DNA from 3 places in the Streptomyces sp. NPDC006314 genome. Region 2 is predicted to be linked to each of the others. Evidence: predicted binding sites of a transcription regulator. Region 2 holds the regulator's gene; each other region holds the start of a gene.
What was found. Region 2 encodes HrcA, which represses chaperone genes, less so after heat shock. Its sites were predicted from a motif close to TTNGCACTCNGNNNNNCNGAGTGCNAA; they were not measured.

Region 1 (9,431 bases), on a different contig from region 2:
CGCGCGATCCGGTGGCGCTCGGGCACGAGGGCCACCAGACGGTCCGTCAGCAGCGGCCGGACGACGAGGTCGTCCCAGTCCTCCGCGACCGCGGCGCCCTCGTAGCGGAAGGCGAGGGCGAGGTCGCAGTCTCCTTCGCGCAGCAGTTCGACGGACCTCGGGGGCTCGCCCTCCTCCAGGGAGACGCGGGTGCCGGGGTGGGCGGCGCGCAGGGCGGCCAGCGCGGTGGGGACCAGGGTGGAGCTGCCGCTGGGGAAGGAGACCAGCCGGACCCGGCCGGCCCGCAGGCCCGCGATGGCGGCGACCTCCTCCTCGGCCGCGGTGAGTCCGGCGAGGATCCCGGAGGCGTGCCGGACCAGGGCCTCTCCGGCCTGGGTGAGGCGCATCTCGCGGCCGCTGCGGACCAGCAGCGGGGTGCCGACGGAGGCTTCCAGGGCCTTCATCTGCTGACTGATGGCGGGCTGGGTGCAGCCCAGTTCACGCCCCGCCGCCGAGAAGGAACCGGTGGAGGCGACGGCGCGCAGGACACGGAGATGACGGGCCTCGATCACCCTTCGAGCATAAGGGCAGCTTGGGGACGGCGCCGCATATTCGCTCGACGCTTTGAGGGTGGTCCCGTACGGTGCGGGCATGCAGCTCCTCTCGGTCAACCTGGGCCGCCCGCAGCCGGTGTCGTACACGGACCAGCCGGACGGCGTGACGGGCATCGACAAGAAGCCGGCCGACGGCCCGGTGCGGGTCACGGCGCCGGGCCCCAAGGGGGTCGGCGCGAGCGGGCTCGCCGGGGACACGGTGTGCGACATGCGGCACCACGGCGGCTACGACCAGGCGGTGTACGCGTTCGCGCGCGAGGACCTCGACGACTGGGAGCGCGAACTCGGCCGGTCGCTGCCCAACGGTTGCTTCGGGGAGAACCTGACGACGGACGGCCTGGACGTCTCCGGCGCGCTGATCGGCGAGCGCTGGCGGATCGGTTCCGTGGTGGTGCTGGAGGTGACCTCGGGGCGGATTCCGTGCCGTACGTTCCAGGGCCATTTGGACGAGCGGGGATGGGTGAAGAGGTTCACCCGGAAGGGTGCGACCGGTGCCTACCTGCGGGTGATCGAACCGGGCGAGATACGGGCGGGTGATCCGGTCGAGATCGTGCACCGGCCGGAGCACGGGGTGACGGCGGCGATGCAGTTCCGCGCGGTCACCACCGAACGTGAACTGCTGCCTCGGCTGCTCGCCGCGGGCGAGGCACTGCACGCGGAGACACTGGCGGCGGCCCGCAAGTACGCGGCCCGGTACGGGGGCTGAAGGACAGTCGGCGCGGCTGGCGCGAAGGCCGCCGTGGGCAGCGGACGCCGCCGGTCCGGGTCACTACCCTTGGGCCATGACAACGGCTCTGATTACGGGATCGACCGCGGGGATCGGTGCCGCGTTCGCGCGGCGGCTCGCCGCTGACGGGCATGACCTGATCCTGGTGGCGCGGGACACCAGGCGGCTGCGCGAGCAGGCGACCGAACTGCACGACCGGCACGGCGTCGAGGTGGAGGTGCTGACCGCCGACCTGTCGGAGGACAAGGGCATCGAGGCGGTCGCCGACCGGCTCGGCGACCGGAAGAACCCGGTCGACCTGCTGATCAACAACGCCGGGTTCGGCAACAAGGGCCGCTACCTGGACGTGCCCATGGCGGACGAGCTGAAGATGCTCAAGGTGCACTGCGAGGCGGTGCTCCGGCTGACGTCGGCGGCGGCCGCGGCGATGCGCGAGCGTGGACGGGGCGGGGTCGTCAACGTAGCCTCGGTGGCCGCCTTCGTGCCGCGGGGCACCTACGGGGCGTCGAAGGCCTGGGTCGTGCAGTTCACGCAGGGCGCGGCGAAGGACCTGGCGGGCAGCGGGGTGCGGCTGATGGCCCTGTGCCCGGGCTTCGTGCGCACCGAGTTCCACGAGCGGGCCGGGATGGGCACGGACAACATCCCGGGGTGGATGTGGCTGGACGCCGACAAGTTGGTCGCGGCGGCGCTGGCGGACCTGGCGCGCGGCAGGTCACTGTCCATCCCGGACCCGAGGTACAAGGCGCTGATGGGTCTGGTGAAGGTGACGCCCCGAGGGCTGCTGGGCGGGATCTCCTCGAGGACCGGGCGCAGGTACGGCCCGCGGTAGCGGACGTGTGACGCTGCCGCCCCGGTGCGAAAATGAGGGTGATGGAACCGGGCCAGGGGGGCCGGGAGGCGGCGTCATGACCTTCGTACAGCTCATCGAGTGCAAGACGAGCCGGCTGGACGAGATGAACCGGCTCATGGACGACTGGGTCGCGCAGACCAAGGGAAGGCGGACGGCGACGCACGCGCTGGTCGGCAAGGACCGGTCGGACGCGTCGCACATCGTCGAAGTGGTGGAGTTCCCGTCGTACGAGGACGCGATGCGGAACTCGAACCTCCCGGAGACCGACAGGATCTTCCAGGGGATGGTCGCCCTGTGCGACGAGATGCCGACGTTCACCGATCTGGACGTCGTACGGGACGAGCGGCTGGCCGAGGACACCGTCCGGCGGTTCTTCGAGGCGCTGGAGACGCCGGGCGAGCTGCCTCCGCTCAACGACCTGCTGGACGAGGACATCCACAGTCACGACCCGGTGAACCCGCAGGACACCATCGGGCTGGACAACGTCCGCGCCGAGTTCCGGATGTGGCGTGGGGGCTTCGACTTCTCGTTCACCGTCGAGGACGTGTTCGCCCAGGGTGAGAGGGCCTGCGCGCGCTGGACGTGGCGCGGCGTCCAGAAGGGCGAGTTCCTGGGCCTGCCCAACACCGGCCGGCAGGTGGCGATGACCGGGACGACCGTCTTCCGGTTCGGCGAGGACGGCAAGATCGCCGAGCTGTGGTGGCAGCACGACCAGCTGGGACTGATGCAGCAACTGGGAGCACTGGACGATCTGGAGAGCTAGCGGGGAGGGGCGATCGGCTGGTGGTCCGCCACTCCACCTGCGCCGGCCGACGACCGAGGAGCAGCGCCTCGTCCGGGTCGGCCGCGCCCCGAGGTGACAGGGCGTCATCAGCACCCTCGTCCCGCGCGGCGGAACGAGGGTCACGTAGGGAGAGCCCTGAACCCGGCCGTGGGCGCCCGGGTGACGCCCGAGCAGCGGTCAGGGGCGCGTCGCGCGCGAGCGGCCACCGCTGAAAAGCATGGTGCCCAGCGCCCCGTCGGGGGCACTGGGCACCGTGGCTCAGCTCAGCTCAGCTCAGCGCAGCGCAGGCTCAGTGGGCGTGGCCGTGGCTGTGGCCCGCCTCGGCCGGCTCCTCTTCCTTCTTCTCGACGACCAGGGTCTCGGTCGTGAGCAGCAGGGAGGCAATGGAGGCGGCGTTCTCCAGGGCGGAGCGGGTGACCTTGACCGGGTCGATGACGCCGGCCTTGACCAGGTCGCCGTACTCGCCGGTCGCGGCGTTGAAGCCCTGGCCCTTGTCGAGCTCGGCGACCTTGGAGGTGATGACGTAGCCCTCGAGGCCGGCGTTCTCGGCGATCCAGCGAAGCGGCTCGACGGCGGCGCGACGGACGACCGCGACACCCGTGGCCTCGTCGCCGGTCTTGCCGAGGTTGTCCTCGAGGACCTTCACGGCGTGGACGAGCGCGGAGCCACCACCGGAGACGATGCCCTCCTCGACCGCGGCGCGGGTCGCGGAGATGGCGTCCTCCAGACGGTGCTTCTTCTCCTTCAGCTCCACCTCGGTGGCGGCGCCGACCTTGATCACGCACACGCCGCCGGCCAGCTTCGCGAGGCGCTCCTGGAGCTTCTCGCGGTCCCAGTCGGAGTCGGTGTTCTCGATCTCGGCCTTGATCTGCGCGACGCGGCCCGTCAGGTCCTCGGCCTTGCCGGCACCCTCGACGATCGTGGTGTCGTCCTTGGTGACGGTGACGCGGCGGGCGGAGCCGAGCACCTCGAGGCCGACCTGGTCGAGCTTGAGGCCGACCTCCTCGGAGATGACGGTGGCGCCGGTGAGGACGGCCATGTCCTGCAGCATCGCCTTGCGGCGGTCACCGAAGCCGGGGGCCTTCACCGCCACGGCGTTGAAGGTGCCACGGATCTTGTTGACCACCAGGGTCGACAGGGCCTCGCCCTCGACGTCCTCGGCGATGATCAGCAGCGGCTTGGAGGAGTTGGACTGGATGACCTTCTCCAGCAGCGGCAGCATGTCCGCGATGGCGGAGATCTTGCCCTGCGTGATCAGGATGTACGGGTCGTCGAGGACGGCCTCCATGCGCTCCTGGTCCGTCACGAAGTACGGCGACAGGTAGCCCTTGTCGAAGGCCATGCCCTCGGTGAAGTCCAGCTCCAGACCGAAGGTGTTGGACTCCTCGACGGTGATGACACCGTCCTTGCCGACCTTGTCCATCGCCTCGGCGATCAGCTCGCCGACCTGCTGGTCCTGGGCGGACAGCGCGGCCACGGCGGCGATGTCGGACTTCTCGTCGATCGGGCGGGCCGTGGCGAGCAGCTCGTCGGAGACGGCCTTGACCGCGGCGTCGATGCCCTTCTTCAGGGCGGCCGGGGAGGCACCGGCGGCGACGTTCTTCAGTCCCTCGCGGACGAGCGCCTGGGCCAGCACGGTGGCGGTGGTGGTGCCGTCACCAGCGATGTCGTTGGTCTTGGTGGCCACCTCCTTCACCAGCTGGGCGCCGAGGTTCTCGTACGGGTCCTCGATCTCGACCTCGCGGGCGATCGTGACACCGTCGTTGGTGATGGTGGGGGCGCCGAACTTCTTGTCGATGACGACGTTGCGGCCCTTGGGGCCGATCGTCACCTTCACCGTGTCGGCCAGCTTGTTGACGCCGCGCTCGAGGGCGCGACGGGCGTCCTCGTCGAACTTCAGGATCTTCGCCATGACAGCGGGAGCCCTCTCGGAATCTGTGGGTGAAAAAAGAACTGCGCCCCGGGCGCCCGGCTTCTTGTGTGGTCGCGGGGGCCAGGGGCGCAGCAGGAAGCAACTGTGTGCTCGAGGTGACTACTTCTCGATGATCGCGAGGACGTCGCGAGCCGAGAGGACGAGGTACTCCTCGCCGTTGTACTTCACCTCGGTGCCGCCGTACTTGCTGTAGAGGACGACGTCTCCGACCTTGACGTCGAGCGGAAGACGCTCGCCGTTCTCGAAGCGGCCCGGACCCACGGCGAGGACGGCGCCCTCCTGGGGCTTCTCCTTCGCGGTGTCCGGGATGACCAGGCCAGAGGCGGTGGTCTGCTCGGCGTCGAGCGGCTGGACCACGATGCGGTCCTCGAGCGGCTTGATGGCAACCTTGGAGCTGGTGGTCGTCACGATCCGACCTCCCCCTTCGGAGATCTCACGGGGTTAACTGTCTGAGGTGGCGACCAGGTCGATCCGTCGTCGCGGGTGCCGGACCTGCCCGTCGCGTTGTTGGCACTCTCCAGGGGGGAGTGCCAGAGCCGAGACTATGACTGCGGTTAGCACTCGGTCAAGCGGAGTGCCAATGCCGGCGGCGCGTCGCCCGAGTTTTGAGCGGGTGGAGTGACGGCGGCGCTCGGTGCCGGCCTCCGCCGGGGGCCGCGCCCCCAGACCGCCGTCTCGGTCCTGCGGCCTCTCCCCGCCCATCGCCGGGCGCCGGGCGGGCCGAACCGTCCGCGGCCGGGCCGGTCAGTTCAGGTAGTCCTCGAGCCGCCCCACCGTCAGCCCCCGCTGCTGCGCCCGCCGCAGGACCCGCGTCGTGCGTTCCCGCAGGGGCGGGCCCGTGGACTCGTCGGGGCCGACCAGGACGATGTCGCCGGGGCGGAGGCGGTGGTCGCCCCGGGTGAAGACGAGGCCGGTCGGGGTCATCGCGGCCCGCCACAGGACGACCGTGGAGATGCCGCAGTCGGCCGCCGCGCGCAGGGTGGTGGTGTCGTACGTGCCGTAGGGCGGGCGGAAGAGGCGGGGGCGGACGCCGAGGCGGGCGTCCAGCCGCTGCTGCTGGCCGCAGATCTCGGCGCGCTGCCCTGCGTACGGCTGTCCGGCGAGCGCCCGGTGGTCGAGGGTGTGGTTCTGGATGCCGGCGCCGAGCCTGTGCAGGTGGGCGAAGTGACCGTAGCCGGGGCCGGCGACGCTGTCGGTGAGGAACAGGCTGACCGGCAGCCGGAGTTCGCGGACCATGTCGACGAAGCGGGGGTCCTTCTCGCCGCCGTCGTCGTAGGTGAGGAAGACGACCCGGTCGCGGGTGGCGACATGGTCCACGACGCGCGGCAGGGCGCGGCCCCCGGCGTGGGGACTGAGGGCGAGGGACCGGGTCGCGGGCCGGGGCGGGCGGGGCAGGGGCTCGGTCAGGCCCCAGTGGCGGTAGGCACGGTCGGGGGCGGGGCCGTTCGGGCGTACCCCTTCGGCCGCCTTCTTGCCGAGGCGTTCGATGGGGTCGACGGACTGCGCGCAGCCCGCGAGGAGGAGGGCCGAGGCGAGGACCGCGGCCAGGCCCCGCGCCCGCCTCACAGGTAGTCCTCCAGGCGGGCCACGGCGTAGCCCTCGCGCGTGACCTTGTTCAGGAAGCGGCGCATGTCGTCGACCATCGTGCCGTCCCAGTCGCCCCGGCCGCGGAAGTGGGTGAGGACGATGTCGCCGCGGCGCAGCCGCCGGTCGTCCTCGCGGTACTCCCAGTGGTCGACGAAGACCTCCTCGTTCCAGATCGGCGCGTACTTGATGCCGCAGGCCTTGGCGGCGACCAGGGTGTCCTGGTTGTAGTTGCCGTAGGGAGGGCGGAAGACCGTGGGCGCCTTGCCGAACTGGCTCTCCATGACGGCCTGCATGCCGCAGATCTCGTCCTTCTGCTCCTCGTAGGACAGGCCCGGCAGGTAGGGGTGGTGCAGCGTGTGGTTGTTGAGGGTGTTGCCGTAGGACCGCATCTTCCGGAAGTAGGCGTAGTCGTCCTTCACCAGGTAGTTGCTGAGGAAGGCGGTGTACGGGATCTTCAGTTCCCGCATCATGGCGAGGAACCTCGGGTCCTTCTCCGCGCCGTCGTCGATCGTCAGGAAGACGACCTTCTGCTTGGTGGGGATCGTGGTGAAGACCGGCGGCAGGTCCCAGTCGTCCTGGTGATCCACCTCGAACCCGGCGCGGGCGGTGATCTTCGGTTTCACCACGGGTGGCGGCGGTGGCGTCAGCGGGACCTGTTCCAGTCCCCAGCGCCGGGCGGCGGCGGCCAGGCGGGCGTGTTCGGCGGCCTGGCCTCCCTCGCGGCCCCCGGTCCGGCCGGGGCCGCCCTGGCCGGACGCGGTGCCGGGGGAGTCCGGGCCGGCGCAGCCGGAGAGGAGGGCGGCGGAGGCCAGCGCGGTGGCTCCACAGCCCAGGGCGAGGGACCGGATACGGGACTGCGACCGAGCCCGAGAGAGAGTCTGATTCTTGTCATTTTGTACTACTGCTCGCATGGTGCCGGATCCTCCCAGGGCCCGGCCCGCGACCGGGTCCGACACCGCCGTCGGAGGCGCACCATCCACCGACTGGCCCACAATGACCGGGTGAACGACCTCGCCCTCCTCCTCACCTCCGAAGGCCGCGCCCTCCTCGAGGAGGTGCGTGACACCGATCCCGCGCGGGAGCTGGCCGTGGCCACCCGGCTGCGCCGCGACCACCCGGCCGAGCTGGTGTCGGCCGCGCTCGGCCAGGCCCGGCTGCGGCAGCGGGCGGCGGCGAAGTTCGGGGCCGAGGACGCCGGGCGGATGTTCTTCACGCCGAACGGGGTCGAGCAGTCGACGCGGGCCAGTGTGGCCGGGTACCGGGCGCAGCGGCTGAAGCACCTGGGCGTGACCTCGGTCGCCGACCTGTGCTGCGGGATCGGTGGAGACGCGATCGCGCTGGCGCGGGCCGGGATCCGGGTGCTGGCCGTGGACCGGGACCCGCTGACGGCGGCGGTGGCGCGGGCGAACGCCGAGGCGCTGGGGCTGGCCGGCCTGATCGAGGTGCGCGAGGCCGATGTCACGGAGGTGGACACCGCCGGGTACGACGCGGTGTTCGTGGACCCGGCCCGGCGGGGCGGGCGCGGCCGGATCTTCGATCCCGAGGCCTACTCGCCGCCCCTGTCCTGGGCGGTCGGCGCGGCGCGTACGGCACCCCGCGCGGCCCTGAAGATCGCTCCGGGCATCCCGCACGAGGCGGTGCCCGTCGAGGCCGAGGCCGAGTGGATCTCCGACGGCGGGGATGTGAAGGAGGCGGTGCTGTGGTTCGGCACCGGGGCGCCGGGCGGCGTACGGGCCACGCTGCTGCCCGGCCCGCGCACGCTGCTCGGCCGGGGCCTGCCCGACCCCGAAGTGCGGCCGGTGGGACGGTACCTGTACGAACCCGACGGTGCCGTGATCCGCGCGCACCTGGTCGCGGAGGTGGCCGAGGAGGTCGGCGGCGGACTCGTCGACGCCACGATCGCGTACGTCACCGCCGACGAGCCGCGGCCCACCCCGTTCGCCACGGGCTACCGGATCACCGACCGACTGCCCTTCAACGTGAAGAAGCTGAAGGCCCTGCTGCGGGAGCGGGAGGTCGGCACGCTGACCGTGAAGAAGCGCGGCTCCGCGGTCGAACCGGAGGAGCTGCGCCGGAAGGTCAGGCCGCAGGGACCGAACGCGGCGACGGTGTTCCTCACACGCGTCGCGGGGGCGCCGACGATGCTGATCGGCCATCCGCTGGGGTGACGCCCGCGTTCCCGGGCGCCGACGGCTCGCCCGGTGCGGATCGTCGGGCCCGAGCGCCGGCTGCGGTGCGAGACGGAGGTCTCCGAGGCAGGGGCGGTCCGCCGGCAGGAGGCCGGACGCCCGTGACGCAAGAAAAACCCCGCCCCGGCGAACCGGGAGCGGGGTTTTCGTGGAGCGCCGGGCAGGCCTTGCACCTGCATTTCCCCGCAGGAAGCGGGGCGTCTTTCCTTGGACCACCAACGCACTGCGTCCGGACCGGGGTTCCGGCCGTTCGCGTGTGATGATCATAGCGCAGCCGGAGTGATTCTCCCAACCTCGGCCGTCCACCACCCGGCACGGGCGTTCCGCTCGGCAGGACGGCACGCCGGTGGACCGGAACCGCGTGCCGGACCGGCTGACGACGATCCTCGACGGCGCCACGGCGAGCACGGGGGTGCCGGCCCTCGCCGCATCCCTCAAACAGCTCCTGGGGCTGTGACGGCGTGCGCGCCGGGACACCCGGCCCGAACGCTAGCCGTCCGCCACCGACTCGAAGCGCCACCGGTGCACGGGACGCGTCACCAACGCCGGAGACGGCTCGGGCAGTTCGGGCAGCGACGCGTCGTACGGCGCGTCCCACCAGGTGATCACCAGCACCCGGTCCCGCGGAGCGCGGAAGATCTCCCGGCGCACCGGCTCCCGGGCGAGGCGCTGCCCCCGCGCCCAGCCCAGCAGCTCCTCGCCGCGGCCCTCGGCGGCCCTCGCCTCCCACATCAGGGCGACCGTCACGGGTACAGGTTCTCCTTGCTG
Region 2 (9,431 bases):
AACAGCTGAAACCCCCACTGTGAGTTAACCCAGCCGCACCGAGTCAGCCGCGCTGCCGCGGGCCCCGGAGGATGTCGTGAGCGACACACAGACTTTGATCGAGAACCGTTCGCCCTCCGTGGCGGCCCTCTTCCTGGAGCGCGTGGCGGCCACACCGGACGCCGAGGCCTACCGCTACCCGGTCCCGCCGGTCTCCGGTCAGGGCCCCGACGACTGGAAGTCGCTCAGCTGGGCGCAGGCGGCCGACCGGGTGTACGCGATCGCGGCCGGGCTCATCGAGCTGGGCCTCCAGCCGGAGCAGCGGGTCTCACTCGCGTCCTCGACCCGCGTCGAATGGATCCTCGCCGACCTCGGCATCATGTGTGCCGGTGGCGCCACGACCACCATCTACCCGCAGACCAACGCCGACGAGTCGGCCTTCATCCTCTCCGACTCCGAGAGCCGGGTGCTGATCGCCGAGGACGCGGCCCAGGTCGCCAAGGCGGTCGAGAAGCGCGCAGAACTGCCCGACCTGACCAAGGTCGTCGTCATCGACCCGGCCGGTGTCGAGACGAACGACTGGGTGATCAGCCTCGCCGAGCTGGAGCAGCGCGGCGCCGCCTACCTGGAGAAGCACCCGCAGCTGATCAAGGAGCGGGTCGGCGCGATCACCAAGGACCAGCTCGCCACCCTCATCTACACCTCCGGGACCACCGGCCGCCCCAAGGGCGTGCGCCTGCCGCACGACAACTGGGCGTATCTGGCGAAGGCGATCACCGCGACCGGCCTGATCAGCGGCGAGGACGTCCAGTACCTGTGGCTGCCGCTCGCCCACGTCTTCGGCAAGGTGCTCACCTCCGGCCAGATCGAGGTCGGGCACGTCACCGCCGTCGACGGACGCGTCGACAAGATCATCACGAACCTTCCGGTGGTGCAGCCGACATACATGGCGGCCGTGCCGCGGATCTTCGAGAAGGTGTACAACGGCGTCGTGGCCAAGGCCCGCGAGGGCGGCGGGGCCAAGTACAAGATCTTCCAGTGGGCCGCCGAGGTCGCCCGCGAGTACGCCAAGGTCAGCCAGGACAACTTCCGGCGCACCGGCACCGCCGCCGTGCCCTTCGGCCTCGCCGCCAAGCACAAGGTCGCCGACACGCTCGTCTACGGCAAGCTCCGCGAGGCCTTCGGCGGCCGGCTGCGCGCCTGCGTCTCGGGCGCCTCCGCGCTCGCCCCGGAGATCGGCTACTTCTTCGCCGGCGCCGGCATCCACATCCTGGAGGGCTACGGCCTCACCGAGTCCTCCGCGGCCTCCTTCGTCAACCCCGGCGAGGCCTACCGCACCGGCACGGTCGGCAAGCCGCTGCCCGGCACCGAGGTCCGCATCGCCGACGACGGCGAGATCCTGCTGCGGGGCCCCGGCATCATGGAGGGCTACCACAAGCTGCCCGAGAAGACCGCCGAGGTACTGGAGTCCGACGGCTGGTTCCACACCGGCGACATCGGCGAGCTGTCGCCCGACGGCTATCTGCGCATCACCGACCGCAAGAAGGACCTCATCAAGACCTCCGGCGGCAAGTACGTCGCCCCCGCCGAGGTCGAGGGGCAGTTCAAGGCGGTGTGCCCGTACGTCTCCAACATCCTCGTGCACGGTGCCGACCGGAACTACTGCACCGCCCTCATCGCCCTGGACGAACTAGCGATCCAGGACTGGGCGAAGGACAACGGCCTGGCGGGCAAGTCGTACGCCGAGATCGTCGCGGCCCCGCAGACGGTCGAGCTGGTCGGCGGCTACGTCCAGCAGCTCAACGCCGGTCTCCAGCGCTGGCAGACCATCAAGAAGTTCCGGCTGCTGCCGCGTGACCTCGACGTGGAACACGGCGAGATCACGCCGAGCCTGAAGCTGAAGCGGCCGGTGGTGGAGCGGGAGTACAAGCACCTCATCGATGAGATGTACGCGGGGACCCGGGAGGCCTAGCGAGGTCTCGCGGAGTGGCGGGGGCGCCGGCGGCCGCGTCCGCGGCCTGTCGCGCCCGTGCGGCGCGGCCGCACAGGGACGCGGTCCCGCGCCCCGCAGCACATTGCGCTCAGCCCCGCTCGAAAATAGGCGTCTTCTGGCGCAGCCGCAGCACGGTTCTCAGCCATTGCTGCCCGCTTGGGTGACTCAGCGCTCATGGATGCACCCGGTCTGTCACCCTGGCCGCATGGACATGGCGGCCATACCGACGCAGCGCGAGAGCGAGGCCCCGGACCGTGAGGTGCGGGGGCGGGCCACGCTGCCCGGGAATCCTCTCGCACCGGGGTCGGCCCGCGCGCTGGTACGGGCGGCGCTGGCCGAGGCGCCCGGGGTGTCCGCCCGGCTCGCCGACGACGCCACGGCCGTCGTCAGCGAACTGGTCACCAACGCCGTCGTGCACGCCGGTACCGGCCTGGAGGTCGACTGGCGCCTGGAGGAGACCGGGGCGTTCGTCGTGGAGGTGTGCGACCGGCACCCCTCCCGCGCCCCGCGCGATCCCGTCGGCGGCGACGCGCCGTACGAGACGGCCGAGTACGGGCGCGGACTGCGGCTGGTCGCCACCCTCGCGGAGTCCTGGGGCGTCACCTACCGCACCGGCGCCAAGACGGTGTGGGCGCGGCTGCCTCCGGGCGGCAGCGAGACCGCGGACGGACCCGCCCCGCGCCCGGCCCTGGGGGTCGCCGAGGACCTGGCCCCGCAGCCGCACCGCGCCGACGGCGACCGGGACTGGCTCGGCCGGGGGGCCCTGTCCTTCCTCGCCGAGGCCTCCGACCTGCTCGCCGGACAGCTGGACGAGACCCTGGTCGCCGCCCTCACCGGTCAGCTGATCGTGCCCCGGCTCGCCGACTGGTGCGCGGTGTGGCTGGAGGACGAGGCGACCGTGCGCGGCGGCACGGGCGGCGGCCCGGCCCGGGTCTGGCACGCCAGCGAGGCCCGTATCGAGGAACTGCGGTGCGCCCTGGAGAAGGAGCCGCCGTGCCCGCGGGATGGGCTGCGCTCCGGCCCCGAGCCGTACCCCTGGCCCGGCGACGCGCTCGGTGAGCAGGGCGCTCACGGCACGGCGCTCGCGTACCGGCTGATCGCGGGCGGCCGGCCGCTCGGCACCCTGGTCATCGGCCGGTGCGGGCTGACCCGTTTCCCCGACGAGGTCACCGGGCTCGTCGAGGATCTCGCCCGGCGGGTCGCCCTCGCCATCGGCGCGGCCCGCCAGTACGCCCGCCAGGCCACCATCAGCGCCGTCCTGCAGCGCGGCCTGCTGCCCGGCGCGGTCGCCGAGATCCCCGGCGTGCACAGCGCGCTCGTCCACGAGCCCTGCGACAAGGGCGGCCCCAGCGGCGACTTCTACGACCTGTTCCCGGCCGGCGACGGCCGCTGGTGCTTCGCCGTGGGCGACGTCCAGGGCAAGGGCCCCGAGGCGGCGGTGGTGATCGGCCTCGCCCGCCCCTGGCTGCGCCTCCTCGCCCGCGAGGGCTACCGCGTGGCCGACGTCCTCGACCGCCTCAACCAGCTCCTGCTGGACGACGCCACCGAGGCCGCCGACGCCGCCGCCCGCGCCCTGGTCGCCGCCGGCGGCCGGCCCGTGGTGACCGGGGACGGCCCGCAGACCCGCTTCCTGTCCCTGCTCTACGGCGAGCTGGTCCCGCACGACGGCGGTGTCCGCTGCACGCTCGCCTCCGCCGGGCACCCGCTGCCGCTCGTCCTCAGCCCCGACGGCACCGTGCGCACCGCCGCCCGCCCGCAGACCCTGCTCGGCGTGGTCGAGGACGAGACCTACACCAGCGAGACCCTCGACCTGCGGCCCGGCGACACGCTGCTGTGCGTCACCGACGGGGTGACCGAGCGCCGCTCCGGCTCCCGCCAGTTCGACGACGGCGACGGGCTCGCGCGGGCCCTGTCCGGCTGCGCGGGCCTGAACGCCGAGCTGATCGCGGAAAGGATCCGCCGCATGGTGCACGACTTCGGCGGCGGTCTCCCGGAGGACGACCTGGCCCTGCTGGTGCTGCAGGCCGGGTAACCGTCGCCGTACGGGACAATGGGGGACATGCCTTCCGCACTCCCCGACGGCGAGCCCGTCCCCGCCGACGGCGCGCTGCCCGCCGCCGCGCTCGCCGGGGCCGCCGACCGCCCCCTCGGGTTCTACCTGCACGTCCCGTACTGCGCGTCCCGCTGCGGCTACTGCGACTTCAACACCTACACCGCGACCGAGCTGCGCGGCACGGGTGGGGTGCTCGCGTCCCGGGACAACTACGCGGACACACTGATCGACGAGATCCGCCTGGCCCGCAAGGTGCTCGGCGACGACCCGCGCGAGGTCCGCACGGTCTTCGTCGGCGGCGGCACGCCGACGCTGCTGGCCGCGGGCGATCTCGTACGGATGCTGGGCGCGATCCGCGACGAGTTCGGGCTGGCGCCGGACGCGGAGATCACTACGGAGGCGAACCCGGAGTCGGTGGGCCCGGCCTACCTCTCCGCTCTGCGCGAGGGCGGCTTCAACCGGATCTCCTTCGGCATGCAGAGCGCGAAGCAGCATGTGCTGAAGGTGCTGGACCGCACGCACACCCCGGGCCGCCCCGAGGCGTGCGTGGCGGAGGCGCGGGCGGCCGGCTTCGGGCACGTCAACCTCGACCTGATCTACGGCACGCCGGGGGAGAGCGACGACGACTGGCGGGCGTCCCTGGACGCGGCGATCGGCGCCGGACCCGACCACGTCAGCGCCTACGCCCTGATCGTCGAGGAGGGCACGCAGCTCGCCCGCCGCGTTCGCCGGGGCGAGGTCCCGATGACCGACGACGACGTCCACGCCGACCGCTACCTGATCGCCGAGGAGCGGCTGTCGGCGGCGGGCTTCGCCTGGTACGAGGTGTCGAACTGGGCCACGTCCGAGGCGGCCCGCTGCCTGCACAACGAGCTGTACTGGCGGGGCGCCGACTGGTGGGGCGCGGGACCGGGCGCGCACAGCCATGTGGGCGGGGTGCGCTGGTGGAACGTGAAGCATCCGGGGGCGTATGCGGCGGCGCTGGCCTCGGGGCGGTCCCCGGGTGCGGGCCGGGAGATCCTCCCGGACGAGGACCGCCGGGTGGAGCGGGTCCTGCTGGAGCTGCGGCTGCGGGAGGGCGTTTTGCTGTCACTGCTGAAGGAGGAGGGGCTCGCGGCTTCCCGGCGGGCGCTGGCGGACGGCCTGCTGGAGCCCGGTCCGTACGAGGAGGGGCGCGCGGTGCTGACGCTGCGGGGGCGGTTGCTGGCGGACGCGGTGGTGCGGGATCTGGTGGACTGATCACCCCGGCGGGTGCGTCGGGGCGGAACGCCGGCTCGCTCCCCGACCCGGTTCGTAGGCTGCCGCCCACAGGACGCGGAGGATGCGGAGGCCACGGGGATGACCGCTGTTCCGGGACTCGAGCCGGGCACCAGTGACGTCGGAACCTTCCCCGGCGTCAGACCCCACCACTGTCCGTGACGAAGTCGATCAGTTCCTCCACCCGCCCCAGCAACTCCGGCTCCAGATCCTTGTAGGACCGCACCCGCCCCAGAATCCCCTGCCAGGCCGCCCCCGTGTTCTCCGGCCACCCCAGCGCCCGGCACACCCCCGTCTTCCAGTCCTGCCCGCGCGGCACCCGCGGCCAGCCGGGAATCCCCACGGACGACGGCTTCACCGCCTCCCAGATGTCGATGTACGGGTGGCCCACCACCAGCGCGTGCTCACTCGTCACCGACTCCGCGATGCGCCACTCCTTCGTGCCCGGCACCAGGTGGTCCACGAGCACCCCCAGCCGCGCGTCCGGCCCCGGCCCGAACTCCGCCACGATCGACGGCAGGTCGTCCACGCCCTCCAGGTACTCCACGACCACGCCCTCGATGCGCAGGTCGTCACCCCACACCTTCTCGACCAGTTCGGCGTCGTGCCGGCCCTCGACGTAGATGCGTCCGGCACGGGCGACACGCGCGCGTGCGCCGGGGACGGCCACCGAACCGGATGCCGTACGGGTGGGGCGCACGGGACCCGAGGACGGACGTACGAGGGTCACGGCCCTGCCCTCCAGCAGGAAGCCGCGCGGCTCCATCGGGAACACCCGATGCTTGCCGAAGCGGTCCTCCAGGGTCACCGTGCCCGCCTCGCAGCGGATCACCGCACCGCAGAATCCGGTGCCGGGCTCCTCCACCACCAGCCCCGGCTCGGCCGGTACCTCCGGGACCGGCTTCGGCTTCTTCCACGGCGGAGTCAGGTCGGCGGAGTACTGGCGCATTCGGATGACGATAGGAGAAGCCGCACACCAAGGCTCACGACACGCCGAAACGCGTGGCCAGCTCGTCGCGCTGCCGTCGTACGAACCCCGCGTCCACCGCCGCCCCGTGCCCGGGCACGTACAGCGCGTCCTCGCCGCCCAGCGCCAGCAGCCGGTCCAGCGCGTCCGGCCAGCGGGACGGGACCGCGTCCGGGCCCGCCTGGGGCTCGCCGGACTCCTCGACCAGGTCGCCGCAGAAGACCACCTCGGGGGAGCCGGGGACCAGGACGGCAAGGTCGTGGGCGGTGTGCCCGGGTCCCACGTTGGCCAGCAGGGCCTGGCGGCCGCCGCCGAGGTCGAGGGTCCACTCGCCGGAGACCAGGTGCCGAGGGGGGCTCAGCGCGTCCACCGCCTCGTCCGCGTCGGCCACCGGCAGCCCGTTGCGGATCGCGTCCAGACGCAGCTCCTCGCGTGCGTACGCGAACACCGTGTCGATGCCCACCGCCGCGTACACCTCGGTCCCGGCGTACGCGGCCATGCCGAAGACATGGTCGAAGTGCGGGTGGGTGAGCGCGAGATGGGTCACACGCCCGCCGGACAGCTCCTCGGCCCGGGCCCGCAGCCGAGCCCCTTCGGCCGGACTCGACCCGGCGTCGACCATCAGCGCCGTACCCTCGCCGAGGACCAGGCCCACCGTGCAGTCCCAGCCGGGCAGCCGGCACCGCCCGACGCCGGCGGCCAGCCGTTCCCAGCCCAGCTCTTCCCAAGTCACCGTCATACCGCGACGCTAGCGGTACGAGCCGGGACCGGACCGGCCTTGCCCAGTGCGTACCTGACAGCCGTACACTGGGCCGGGGAACGCTGGCACTCGCATGGGAAGAGTGCCAGGCGGACGACCCGAAGGGACGAGGGGACGACGTGCTGGAGGTGCGCGCGAATGCTGAGTGAACGCAGGCTTCAGGTGCTGCGCGCCATCGTCCAGGACTATGTGGGCACCGAGGAGCCGGTGGGTTCCAAGGCGCTCACCGAGCGGCACAACCTCGGTGTCTCCCCGGCGACCGTCCGCAACGACATGGCGGCCCTGGAGGACGAGGGGTACATCGCCCAGCCGCACACCAGTGCCGGGCGCATTCCCACCGACAAGGGCTACCGCCTGTTCGTGGACAAGCTCGCGGGCGTCAAGCCGATGACCGCGCCCGAGCGGCGGGCGATCCAGAGCTTCCTGGAGGGCGCCGTCGACCTCGACGACGTCGTGGCGCGCACGGTGCGGCTGCTCGCGCAGCTGACCCGGCAGGTGGCCGTCGTGCAGTATCCGTCGCTGACCCGGTCCACCGTCCGGCACGTGGAGCTGCTCTCGCTCGCTCCCGCGCGCGTGATGCTCGTGCTGATCACGGACACCGGCCGGGTCGAGCAGCGGATGGTCGACTGTCCCGCGCCGTTCGGCGAGGCCTCGCTGGCGGATCTGCGGGCACGGCTGAACAGCCGCGTCGCGGGCCGCCGGTTCACCGACGTGCCGCGGCTGGTCGAGGACCTCCCGGAGGCCTTCGAAGCCGAGGACCGCGGTACGGTCTCCATGGTGCTCTCCACCCTCCTGGAGACACTCGTCGAGGAGAACGAGGAGCGGCTGATGATCGGCGGCACCGCCAATCTCACCCGCTTCGGGCATGACTTCCCTCTCACGATCCGGCCCGTCCTGGAGGCCCTTGAGGAGCACGTCGTGCTCCTCAAGCTCCTCGGCGAGGCGAAGGATCCGGGCGTGACCGTGCGCATCGGCCACGAGAACGCCCATGCAGGACTCAACTCCACCTCCGTGGTGTCGGTCGGTTACGGTTCGGGCGGCGAGGCGGTTGCCAAGCTCGGCGTGGTCGGACCGACCCGCATGGACTACCCGGGAACGATGGGAGCGGTACGCGCAGTGGCACGGTACGTCGGACAGATCCTGGCGGAGTCGTAAGTGGCCACGGACTACTACGCCGTTCTCGGCGTGCGCCGCGACGCGTCGCAGGATGAGATCAAGAAGGCGTTCCGCCGGCTCGCGCGCGAGCTGCACCCGGACGTCAATCCCGATCCGAAGACCCAGGAGCGGTTCAAGGAGATCAACGCCGCCTACGAGGTGCTGTCGGACCCGCAGAAGAAGCAGGTCTACGACCTCGGCGGCGACCCGCTCTCCCAGTCGGGCGGCGCCGGTGCGGGCGGTTTCGGGGCCGGTGGCTTCGGCAACTTCTCCGACATCATGGACGCGTTCTTCGGTACGGCGTCGCAGCGCGGGCCGCGCTCGCGCACCCGGCGCGGCCAGGACGCGATGATCCGCATCGAGATCGAGCTGGACGAGGCCGCCTTCGGTACGACCAAGGACATCCAGGTCGACACCGCGGTCGTCTGCAACACCTGCAACGGTGAGGGCGCGGCTCCGGGCACGTCCGCCCAGACGTGTGACATGTGCCGCGGCCGGGGTGAGGTGTCGCAGGTCACCCGGTCCTTCCTGGGCCAGGTCATGACCTCGCGGCCCTGCCCCCAGTGCCAGGGCTTCGGAACCGTGGTGCCGACACCGTGCCCGGAGTGCGCCGGCGACGGTCGCGTACGGTCGCGGCGCACCCTCACCGTGAAGATCCCGGCCGGTGTCGACAACGGCACACGGATCCAGCTCGCCGGTGAGGGCGAGGTCGGGCCGGGCGGCGGTCCGGCCGGTGACCTGTACGTCGAGATCCACGAGCTGCCGCACCACACCTTCCAGCGGCGCGGCGACGATCTGCACTGCACGGTCACGATCCCGATGACCGCGGCGGCGCTCGGTACGAAGGTGCCGCTGGAGACGCTGGACGGGGTGGAGGAGGTCGACATCCGGCCCGGCACCCAGTCCGGTCAGTCGATCCCGCTGCACGGCCGTGGCGTCACGCATCTGCGGGGCGGCGGCCGGGGTGATCTGATCGTCCACGTCGAGGTGCAGACTCCGAGCAAGCTGGACCCCGAGCAGGAGCGGTTGCTGCGGGAGCTGGCGAAGCTGAGGGGTGAGGAGCGGCCGCAGGGGCAGTTTCAGCCGGGTCAGCAGGGACTGTTCTCGCGGCTGAAGGACGCGTTCAACGGGCGGTGAGGGCAAGGGGCTCCGCCCCTGGGACCCCTCCAGGGGCTCCGCCCCCCGGGCCCCTGCCCACCACCGGCTCGGTCGGCCGGGAAGCGGCCCGTGCGCCCCGGCTCGGGCGGGTGAGAAGTGGCATGTGCCA
Region 3 (9,431 bases), on a different contig from region 2:
CGGTCTCCTCGGCCGGCAGCAGTCCGCCGTCCGCGCGCCGTACGGCCGCCCGGTCGCCGTCGCCGAGCGCGGCGCACACCCACACCGCGTTGGCGTCCGGCCCGATGGCCGACAGCCCCGAGACCAGCCCGCCGCCGCCGCGTCTGGCGAGCAGCGAACCGTCCTCGTCCACCGTGTACGAAACCGGGCCGCGATTGGACGCGACCAGCACCTCAGCGCCGTGCGTGGAAGCCATACGCCTCAACCTAGCCCGGCCCGGAAACGCTCAAACGTACGGTCCACCCCGGAAGGGGGCTGTATACGGCCGTTCTTCCGCGTTCACACGTTCACGCCACCCGGCGTGCCGCGTACTCGGCTATCTCCGCCATCGGCGGCCGCTCCTCGGCGTCCACCGAGTGGGTGCGCGGCTCGAACCCTTTCTCGCCCCGCTCGAACTGGGTCAACGACGGCCTGACCAGATGCCCGCGGGCCAGCCGCAGCTGCGCCGTGCGGTAGATCGCCGCCGCCATCCGGCCGAGCGCCTGGCCGTCCTGGTGCCGGTGCTTGCGCACCCCGACGTCCACCTGGGCCAGCGCGTCGAGTCCCGCCAGGTGCAGGGCGTCCACCAGCATGCCCAGTTCCACGCCGTAGCCGACGGGGAACGGCAGCTGTTCCAGCAGGGAGCGGCGGGCCGCGTACTCACCGCCCAGCGGCTGCACGAAACCGGCCAGCTGTGGCCAGTGCATGTTCAGCAGCGGCCGGGCCATCAGCTCGGTGACCCGGCCGCCCTGGCCCGCCGCGCCGCCGAGCGGCCGGTCGTACATGCCTTTGACCAGGTCCACCTCGGGTTCGGTGAGCAGCGGGCCGACGATCCCGGAGACGAACTCGGAGGAGAAGTCCTTCAGGTCGGCGTCGATGAAACAGAGGATGTCCCCGCTGGTGATGAGCAGCGAGCGCCAGAGCACCTCGCCCTTGCCGGGGACGGCGGGGATGCGGGGGAGGATGGCATCACGGTGGACGACCCGGGCGCCCGCGGCGGCGGCGACCTCGGAGGTGCGGTCGGTGGAGCCGGAGTCGACGACGACGATCTCGTCGACGAGCGGGACCTGCTCCACGAGGTCGTGACGGATGACCGCGACGATGTCGCCGACCGTCTCCTCCTCGTTGAGCGCGGGCAGCACGACGCTGATCGTCTGCCCCGTACGCTGCTTGGCGGCCAGGATCCGGTGGAGAGGGCGATCGGTCACGGACCAGGAGCGGGTGGCCAGCCAGCGCTCGACTTCTTCCAGCACGGTCTGCGGCTCCTCACTGTTCGTGATCACGCGCGGTGACGCCGTGCGGCGTACCTGTGATCCATCTCGCGGTTCGGACGACTATCTCAACTGTCATGGCCTTCGGTTACAGTCTTGAACAACGCCGGTGACCATCGCATGTCGGGGGTCACGAGCGTCTACAACCACATACAGCTCATCCAGAGGGGCAGAGGGACACGGCCCGATGAAGCCCCGGCAACCCTCCAGTCGGTTCTCGTAGATCAGCTTGATCGTCTCCGCGAGGCTCCCGGCTAGGGAAGGTGCCAAATCCGTCTCACGGCGAGATGCGTCGTGAGGAAGATGAGGAGAAAGGGCCTCGCCTCCATGGCTGTGCAGACAGTTGCAAGCACCAGCAGTCCCGCCGTCGACCTCGGTCCCGCCGCGGCCCTGAGCTGTCGCGAGTGCGGTCACCGCGTCCCGCTCGGCCCGGTTTTCGCGTGCGAGGAGTGCTTCGGTCCGCTGGAGATCGCCTACGACTTCTCCGCCTACGACGCGGAAGAGCTGCGTGCGCGCATCGAGGCGGGCCCCGCGAACATCTGGCGTTACGCGCCCCTGCTGCCCGTCCCCGCCGACGTGGCCGACAAGCCGAACCTGAACCCGGGCTGGACCAAGCTCGTCAAGGCCGACAACCTGGCCGGCGAGCTGGGCGTCACCGGCGGCCTGTACGTGAAGGACGACTCCGGCAACCCGACGCACTCCTTCAAGGACCGTGTCGTCGCCCAGGCCCTGGAGGCCGCCCGCGCCTTCGGCTTCACGACGCTCTCCTGCTCCTCCACCGGCAACCTCGCCGGCGCCGTGGGCGCCGCCGCCGCCCGGGCTGGCCTTCGTTCCTGCGTGTTCATCCCGCACGACCTGGAGCAGGGCAAGGTCGTCATGGCCGCGGTCTACGGCGGCGAACTCGTCGGCATCGAGGGCAACTACGACGACGTGAACCGCTTCTGCTCCGAGCTGATCGGCGACCCGGCCGGCGAGGGCTGGGGCTTCGTCAACGTCAATCTGCGGCCGTACTACGCGGAGGGCTCCAAGACCCTGGCGTACGAGATCTGTGAGCAGCTCGGCTGGCGGCTCCCGGACCAGATCGTGGTCCCGATCGCCTCCGGCTCCCAGCTCACGAAGATCGACAAGGGGCTGCAGGAGCTGATCAAGCTCGGTCTCGTCGAGGACAAGCCGTACAAGATCTTCGGTGCGCAGGCCGAGGGCTGCTCGCCGGTGTCGACCGCCTACAAGGCCGGGCACGACGTGGTCCGCCCGCAGAAGCCGAACACCATCGCCAAGTCCCTCGCCATCGGCAACCCGGCCGACGGCCCCTACGTCCTCGACATCGCGCGCCGCACCGGCGGTGCGGTGGAGGACGTCACGGACGAGGAAGTCGTCGACGCGATCAAGCTGCTGGCCCGCACGGAGGGCATCTTCGCGGAGACGGCGGGCGGTGTGACGGTCGGCGTCACCCGCAAGCTGCTCAAGGACGGGGTGCTGGACCCGGCGAAGACCACGGTCGTCCTCAACACCGGCGACGGCCTCAAGACCCTCGACGCGGTGGCCGGCACGGGGCTCTCCGCGACGATCCGCCCCACCCTTGAGTCGTTCCGTGAGGCGGGACTCGCCTAGGGCTTCGGCCCATCGATTCCGTCTGCGGGCCGGTGGGGGCTGGGCGCGCCCCGCGGCGGAGCCGCATATCGACACAGCCCCGCGCCCCTGAGGGCGATGAGCTGACCGGAGGTCATACATGAGCGTCACTGTCCGCATCCCGACCATCCTGCGCACCTACACCGGCGGCCAGGCCGAGGTCACCGCCGAGGGCGGGACCCTCGCCGAGGTCATCGAGGACCTGGAGAAGAACCACACGGGGATCGCCGCCCGGGTGCTGGACGACCAGGGCAAGCTGCGCCGGTTCGTCAACGTCTACGTCAACGACGACGACGTCCGGTTCGAGCAGGGCCTCGAGACGGCGACCCCCGACGGGGCGGGCGTCTCCATCATTCCGGCCGTCGCCGGCGGCTGCTGACGGAATGACCGATCATTACCTTCGGTAACAGTGGTTACCTGTTGTTTCCCTGATTGCCCCCTCCGTGAGAGAAGCGGAGGGGGCAATTCTGTGTGATTGAGCGCGGTACAGTTGGGGAACGCGGCCGTGGCCTTCGGGCTGCGGACCCTGGATTCACACCGCACAGCCCGCCAAGAAGTAGCCAAAGTATGCGGGTTTTATGCGGCTTTTGCTCCTTTTGTGAAGCCCGACTTGCCCTGAAGTCGGATGAATTCTCGGCACATTCCGGATCGGTTTCCTCCGCAATTCTCGTCCGATTGACCTGTTGCAGACGGCAGTTGGACAGATACATTCAGCGGCGGTCGACGCGTTCCGGCGCACGCCCCCGTCCCATGGGGGGTGAGGTCTGACCCGGGTCCGCGAAGTGTGGATCTGTGCAAGGGCCAGTAATAGGGGAGTTAGGCATGGCTCAGGGCACCGTCAAGTGGTTCAACGCGGAGAAGGGGTACGGCTTCATCGCGGTCGACGGTGGTGCGGACGTCTTCGTCCACTACAGCGCGATTCAGATGGACGGCTACCGCACCCTTGAAGAGGGTCAGCGGGTCGAGTTCGAGATCTCGCAGGGCCAGAAGGGTCCGCAGGCCGACATGGTTCGCGTCACCGCCTGAACGTTTCTTGCGACGAAGGGCCCGCACCGGCACAGGGTGCGGGCCCTTCTTCCTGCCCGGGGCCTCCCCGTCCCGGACGGCTGAGCGCCGCCTGTCGCCCCGGAGGCGCTTGCACTCGACCATGCCGAGTGCTAATCATTGCGTTAGCACTCTGAAGGTGAGAGTGACAGTGAAGGACCGGGTCGGTGAGGCCCGCAGGCCGGGTGGGGCAAGGAACCACGAGGCCGGCGAGCCGTCCGTCGCGGGCGCGGGCGCGGTCCGAAGGAATCACCCCCAGTCCTGGAGGGACCACTTCACATGGCCAAGATCATCGCGTTCGACGAGGAGGCGCGGCGCGGCCTCGAGCGCGGCATGAACCAGCTCGCGGACGCCGTGAAGGTGACGCTCGGCCCCAAGGGCCGCAACGTCGTCCTCGAGAAGAAGTGGGGCGCCCCCACGATCACCAACGATGGTGTCTCCATCGCCAAGGAGATCGAGCTCGAGGACCCGTACGAGAAGATCGGCGCCGAGCTGGTCAAGGAAGTCGCCAAGAAGACGGACGACGTCGCCGGTGACGGAACGACCACCGCGACCGTGCTCGCCCAGGCCCTGGTCAAGGAAGGCCTGCGCAACGTCGCCGCCGGTGCCAACCCGATGGCTCTGAAGCGCGGTATCGAGAAGGCCGTCGAGGCCGTCTCCGCCGCCCTGCTGGAGCAGGCGAAGGACGTCGAGACCAAGGAGCAGATCGCCTCCACCGCGTCCATCTCCGCCGCCGACACCCAGATCGGCGAGCTGATCGCCGAGGCCATGGACAAGGTCGGCAAGGAAGGCGTCATCACCGTCGAGGAGTCCAACACCTTCGGCCTGGAGCTCGAGCTCACCGAGGGTATGCGCTTCGACAAGGGCTACATCTCCGCCTACTTCGCGACCGACATGGAGCGCATGGAGGCGGTGCTCGAGGACCCGTACATCCTCATCGCCAACTCCAAGATCTCCTCGGTCAAGGACCTGCTCCCGCTGCTGGAGAAGGTCATGCAGTCGGGCAAGCCGCTGCTGATCATCGCCGAGGACGTCGAGGGCGAGGCCCTCTCCACCCTGGTCGTCAACAAGATCCGCGGCACCTTCAAGTCCGTCGCCGTCAAGGCCCCGGGCTTCGGTGACCGCCGCAAGGCCATGCTCGGCGACATCGCCATCCTCACGGGCGGCGAGGTCATCTCCGAGGAGGTCGGCCTCAAGCTGGAGAACGCGACCCTGGACCTCCTGGGCCGCGCCCGCAAGGTCGTCATCACCAAGGACGAGACCACCATCGTCGACGGTGCCGGCTCCTCGGAGCAGGTCAACGGCCGGGTCAACCAGATCCGCGCCGAGATCGAGAACAGCGACTCGGACTACGACCGCGAGAAGCTGCAGGAGCGCCTGGCGAAGCTCGCCGGCGGTGTCGCGGTCATCAAGGCCGGTGCCGCCACCGAGGTGGAGCTCAAGGAGCGCAAGCACCGCATCGAGGACGCCGTCCGCAACGCGAAGGCCGCCGTCGAGGAGGGCATCGTCGCCGGTGGTGGCGTGGCCCTGCTGCAGGCCTCCCAGGTCTTCGAGAAGCTGGAGCTCGAGGGTGACGAGGCGACCGGCGCCAACGCCGTGCGCATCGCGCTCGAGGCCCCGCTGAAGCAGATCGCCGTCAACGCCGGCCTCGAGGGCGGTGTCGTGGTGGAGAAGGTGCGCAACCTGACCCCGGGCCACGGCCTGAACGCCGCGACCGGCGAGTACGTCGACCTGGTCGCCGAGGGCATCATCGACCCGGCGAAGGTGACCCGCTCTGCCCTGCAGAACGCCGCCTCCATCGCCGCGCTGTTCCTCACCACCGAGGCCGTCATCGCCGACAAGCCGGAGAAGGCCGCCGCGCCGGCCGGCGGCGGCATGCCGGGCGGTGACATGGACTTCTGATCCTTCCGAGGATCGGCACCAGTCCTTTCGTACGAGGGCGGTACCCCCTGCCACAGGCAGGGGGTACCGCCCTCGGGCGTGTCCGGGATCACGTGGGCCGGGCCGGCCGGCCCGGGAATGGGGGCCTGCGTCTACACGGTTGCTTAAGAAGGTGCAACAATGCGCGCGCACATACCAGCCGGTTAACACTGTCACTCACGAGGAGCCCCCCACGTGACCGTCACCACGCCCGCCTCCCGCGCGGCCCGGATCCTCTCCCGCCCGATCGCCCTCAACGGCCTCACCGTCCCCAACCGGATCGTGATGGCGCCGATGACGCGCATGTTCTCCCCGGGTGGCATCCCCGGCGAGGATGTGCGCTCCTACTACGCGCGCCGCGCCGCCGCCGGCGTCGGGCTGATCGTCACCGAGGGCACCTACGTCGGCCACGAGTCGGCCGGCCAGAGCGACCGCGTCCCGCGCTTCCACGGCGAGGAGCAGCTCGCGGGCTGGGCCAAGGTCGCCGAGGACGTGCACGCCGCGGGCGGCACGATCGTCCCGCAGCTGTGGCACATCGGCATGGTCCGCAAGCAGGGCGACGCCCCCTTCCCGGACGCCCCCGCCGTCGGCCCCTCCGGCCTCGTCACCCCGGACGCCGAGCCCACCGGCAGGACGATGACCCAGCAGGACCTGGACGACGTCGTCGCCGCGTTCGCCCAGGCCGCCGCGGACGCCGAGCGCATCGGCTTCGACGGCGTGGAGATCCACGGCGCCCACGGCTACCTCGTCGACCAGTTCCTGTGGGCGGGCACCAACCGCCGCACGGACGCGTACGGCGGCGACCCGGTGGCCCGTACCCAGTTCGCCGCGGAGATCGTCGCCGCGGTCCGCGAGAGGGTGTCCCCCGAATTCCCGGTGATCTTCCGCTACTCGCAGTGGAAGCAGCAGGACTACACCGCCCGCCTCGCCGAGACCCCCGAGGAGCTGGAGGCCATCCTCACTCCGCTGGCCGCCGCCGGCGTCGACGTCTTCCACGCCTCCACCCGCCGTTACTGGCTGCCGGAGTTCGAGGGCTCCGACCTCAACCTCGCGGGCTGGACGAAGAAGCTCACCGGCAAGCCGGTCATCACCGTCGGGTCGGTCGGCCTCGACGGCGACTTCGTCAACGCCTTCCAGGGCGAGGGCTCCCCGGTCAAGGGCATCGACAACCTCCTCGACCGGCTGGAGGCCGACGAGGTCGACCTCGTCGCCGTCGGCCGCGCCCTGCTCCAGGACCCGGAGTGGGCGGCCAAGGTCCTCTCCGACCGCTTCGACGACCTGAAGCCGTACGACGCGGCGGCGGTGAAGACCCTCAGCTGACGGGGCACTCATGATCGCTGCCGTCCGTTCCTCTGACAACCAGTGAGGAGCGATCATGACGACGAGCGAGTCCCACGCCCCGGACACCGACGGCCCCGTGGTGCGCACCGCCTCCGGCGCGGTGCGCGGCCTGCGCGAGCGGGGGCTGTCGGTGTTCCGGGGCATCCCCTTCGCCGAACCTCCGGTAGGTGAGGCCCGCTTCCAGGCCCCGCGCCGGGCCCGCTGCTGGGACGGCACCCGGGAGGCGTACGCCTTCGGCCCGCCGCCCCCGCAGGAGCCGGGCGTCCTGGGCCGCACGGCCCGCCCCGCCACCGGCCCCACGGGCGACGACTGGCTCACGCTGAACGTGTGGACCCCCGACCCGGACCCGTCCGCCGCCCGCCCGGTGATGGTGTGGATCCACGGCGGCGCGTACAAGCTCGGCCACGGCGGCCAGCCGGGCTACGACGCCCAGCACGTGGCCCGCGACGGCGACGTCGTGGTCGTCACCTTCAACTACCGTGTCGGGATGGAGGGTTTCGCCCTCTGGGCGGGCGCCCCGGCCAACCGTGGCCTGCTGGACCAGGTCGCGGCCCTGGAGTGGGTCCAGGAGAACATCGGCGCGTTCGGCGGTGACCCGGCCCGGGTCACGGTCTTCGGCGAGTCGGCGGGCGCGGGCTCCGTCGCCTCCCTGCTGGCGATGGAGAGGGCGCGGGGCCTGTTCCACCGGGCGGTGGCGCAGAGCGTGCCCGGCACGTTCTTCTCGGCCGACCTGGCCCGCGACATGGCGACGGCACTGGCGGCGGAGGCCGGCCGGCAGCCCACCGCGGCCGACCTGGCCGCCGTGGACCCTCGTCGACTCCCCGAGGCCGGACAGTCGCTGTCGGCCAAGATGCTCCAGTATCTGGACCGCTGGGGCCGGGCGGCGCCCACGGTCACCCCCTTCTCCCCGGTGGTCGACGGCGACGTACTGCCCATGTCTCCCTGGCAGGCGCTGGCCTCGGGCGCGGCGCGGGAGGTGGACCTGCTGGTCGGCCACAACCGCGACGAGTTCCGCCTGTTCATGGCCATGAGCGGCATGCTCGGCGAGATCACCGGGGAGCAGGCGACGGGGGCCCTGCGGTTGCTGGCACCGGACGGCGAGGCGGGCGAGCGGGCCTATCGGGCGGCCTTCCCCGGGGCGTCACCGGCCGAACTGTACGAACGCGTCCAGACGGACTGGCTGTTCGGCATGCCGAGTCTGCATCTGGCCGAGGCCCAGCTGGCGGGCGGCGGCCGGTCCCACGTCTACGAACTGACCTGGCCTGCCCCGGGAAGCGTACTGGGCGCCTGTCACGGCCTGGACATCCCGCTGCTCTTCGGCACGTTCGGCGCGGACCTGGGAGGCCTCCTCTTCCCCGGCGGCAGGCCCACCTCGGAGGCGGAGCACCTCTCCGCCTTCATCCGCCGCTCCTGGACGGCGTTCGCACGCACCGGCGACCCCGGCTGGCCGGCGTACGACACCCGGACCCGCCCGGTACAGGTGCTGGACGCGGAGCCGAAGGTGACGCCGTACCCCGAGGAGAAGAGCAGGCGCATATGGGAGGGTCACGACTTCCGGCCGCTGCCGCTGCTGGACTGACCGCGGCTAGAGGTTGCCCATGGGCTCGATGTCGGTGCGCACCGGCGTCCCCCACACCCGCAGCACCTCGTAGTCGGTGAACTCGTGCACGAGCCGGTACGCCATGGCGGGCCGGGATCCGCGCCGCTGGGCGGCGAGGTACGCCTCGGCCTCCTGCCGATCCCGCCTGGGCGTCCCGCACAGCTGCCACTCCTGCCCGTTCCACAGCTCGGGCAGCCACCGCTGCTGGGGCTGGGGCCGGTCACCGCGCACGCCGTAACGGGAGGGGGCCGAGCGGACCGGCTCGGCCACGTTCGGCCTGCTGCCGTACTCCGAGCGCCGGTGGGCCCTGCGCCGGGTCTCGCACAGCAGGCACAGATCGGGGGCGCTCTCGTCCACGGGCCCCTGCGGGTGCTCAGGGCACCGGGTGCTGGGCGCGCCGGCCCCGACACTCTCGTCCAGCAGATCGAGGGCCCGCCGCAGATCGGCCCTCACCTCGTGCAGCCGGGCGTCCGGGGTGTCGACGGTGAGTGCCTCCCCGTGCTCCCCGAGCAGCCGCAGGGCCCGGCCGAGGGCGGTGAGCTGGGCGTGGTTCATGTCAGTTCGCTCAGTCCTTCAGCTTCTCGGTGTCCAGGGTGATGCCGGCCGGG

Region 1: a site for HrcA is predicted at 5,442-5,468, ahead of groES (co-chaperone GroES). Genes of this name have one in related genera too.
Region 3: a site for HrcA is predicted at 4,053-4,079, ahead of groL (chaperonin GroEL). Genes of this name have one in related genera too.

What each region holds. Positions count from the first base shown of each region.
Region 1 is NZ_JBEXRL010000001.1:513,843-523,273, forward strand. Features, by position in the region: gene ABZ079_RS02275 (LysR family transcriptional regulator) at 1-551, opposite strand, end outside; gene ABZ079_RS02280 (MOSC domain-containing protein) at 631-1,299, shown strand; gene ABZ079_RS02285 (SDR family oxidoreductase) at 1,376-2,149, shown strand; gene ABZ079_RS02290 (ester cyclase) at 2,226-2,933, shown strand; gene groL (chaperonin GroEL) at 3,244-4,866, opposite strand; gene groES (co-chaperone GroES) at 4,987-5,295, opposite strand; gene ABZ079_RS02305 (polysaccharide deacetylase family protein) at 5,632-6,453, opposite strand; gene ABZ079_RS02310 (polysaccharide deacetylase family protein) at 6,450-7,385, opposite strand; gene ABZ079_RS02315 (class I SAM-dependent methyltransferase) at 7,476-8,642, shown strand; gene ABZ079_RS02320 (hypothetical protein) at 9,153-9,410, opposite strand; gene tsaD (tRNA (adenosine(37)-N6)-threonylcarbamoyltransferase complex transferase subunit TsaD) at 9,407-9,431, opposite strand, start outside.
Region 2 is NZ_JBEXRL010000002.1:49,976-59,406, forward strand. Features, by position in the region: gene ABZ079_RS03340 (AMP-dependent synthetase/ligase) at 77-1,951, shown strand; gene ABZ079_RS03345 (SpoIIE family protein phosphatase) at 2,184-4,004, shown strand; gene hemW (radical SAM family heme chaperone HemW) at 4,032-5,264, shown strand; gene ABZ079_RS03355 (DUF3097 domain-containing protein) at 5,422-6,231, opposite strand; gene ABZ079_RS03360 (MBL fold metallo-hydrolase) at 6,266-6,988, opposite strand; gene hrcA (heat-inducible transcriptional repressor HrcA) at 7,148-8,164, shown strand; gene dnaJ (molecular chaperone DnaJ) at 8,165-9,301, shown strand.
Region 3 is NZ_JBEXRL010000021.1:18,595-28,025, forward strand. Features, by position in the region: gene ABZ079_RS29920 (trehalose-6-phosphate synthase) at 1-235, opposite strand, end outside; gene ABZ079_RS29925 (glucosyl-3-phosphoglycerate synthase) at 327-1,271, opposite strand; SAM riboswitch class I at 1,444-1,599, shown strand; gene thrC (threonine synthase) at 1,617-2,900, shown strand; gene ABZ079_RS29935 (MoaD/ThiS family protein) at 3,019-3,297, shown strand; gene ABZ079_RS29940 (cold-shock protein) at 3,741-3,944, shown strand; gene groL (chaperonin GroEL) at 4,242-5,864, shown strand; gene ABZ079_RS29950 (NADH:flavin oxidoreductase) at 6,078-7,202, shown strand; gene ABZ079_RS29955 (carboxylesterase family protein) at 7,258-8,802, shown strand; gene ABZ079_RS29960 (hypothetical protein) at 8,809-9,378, opposite strand.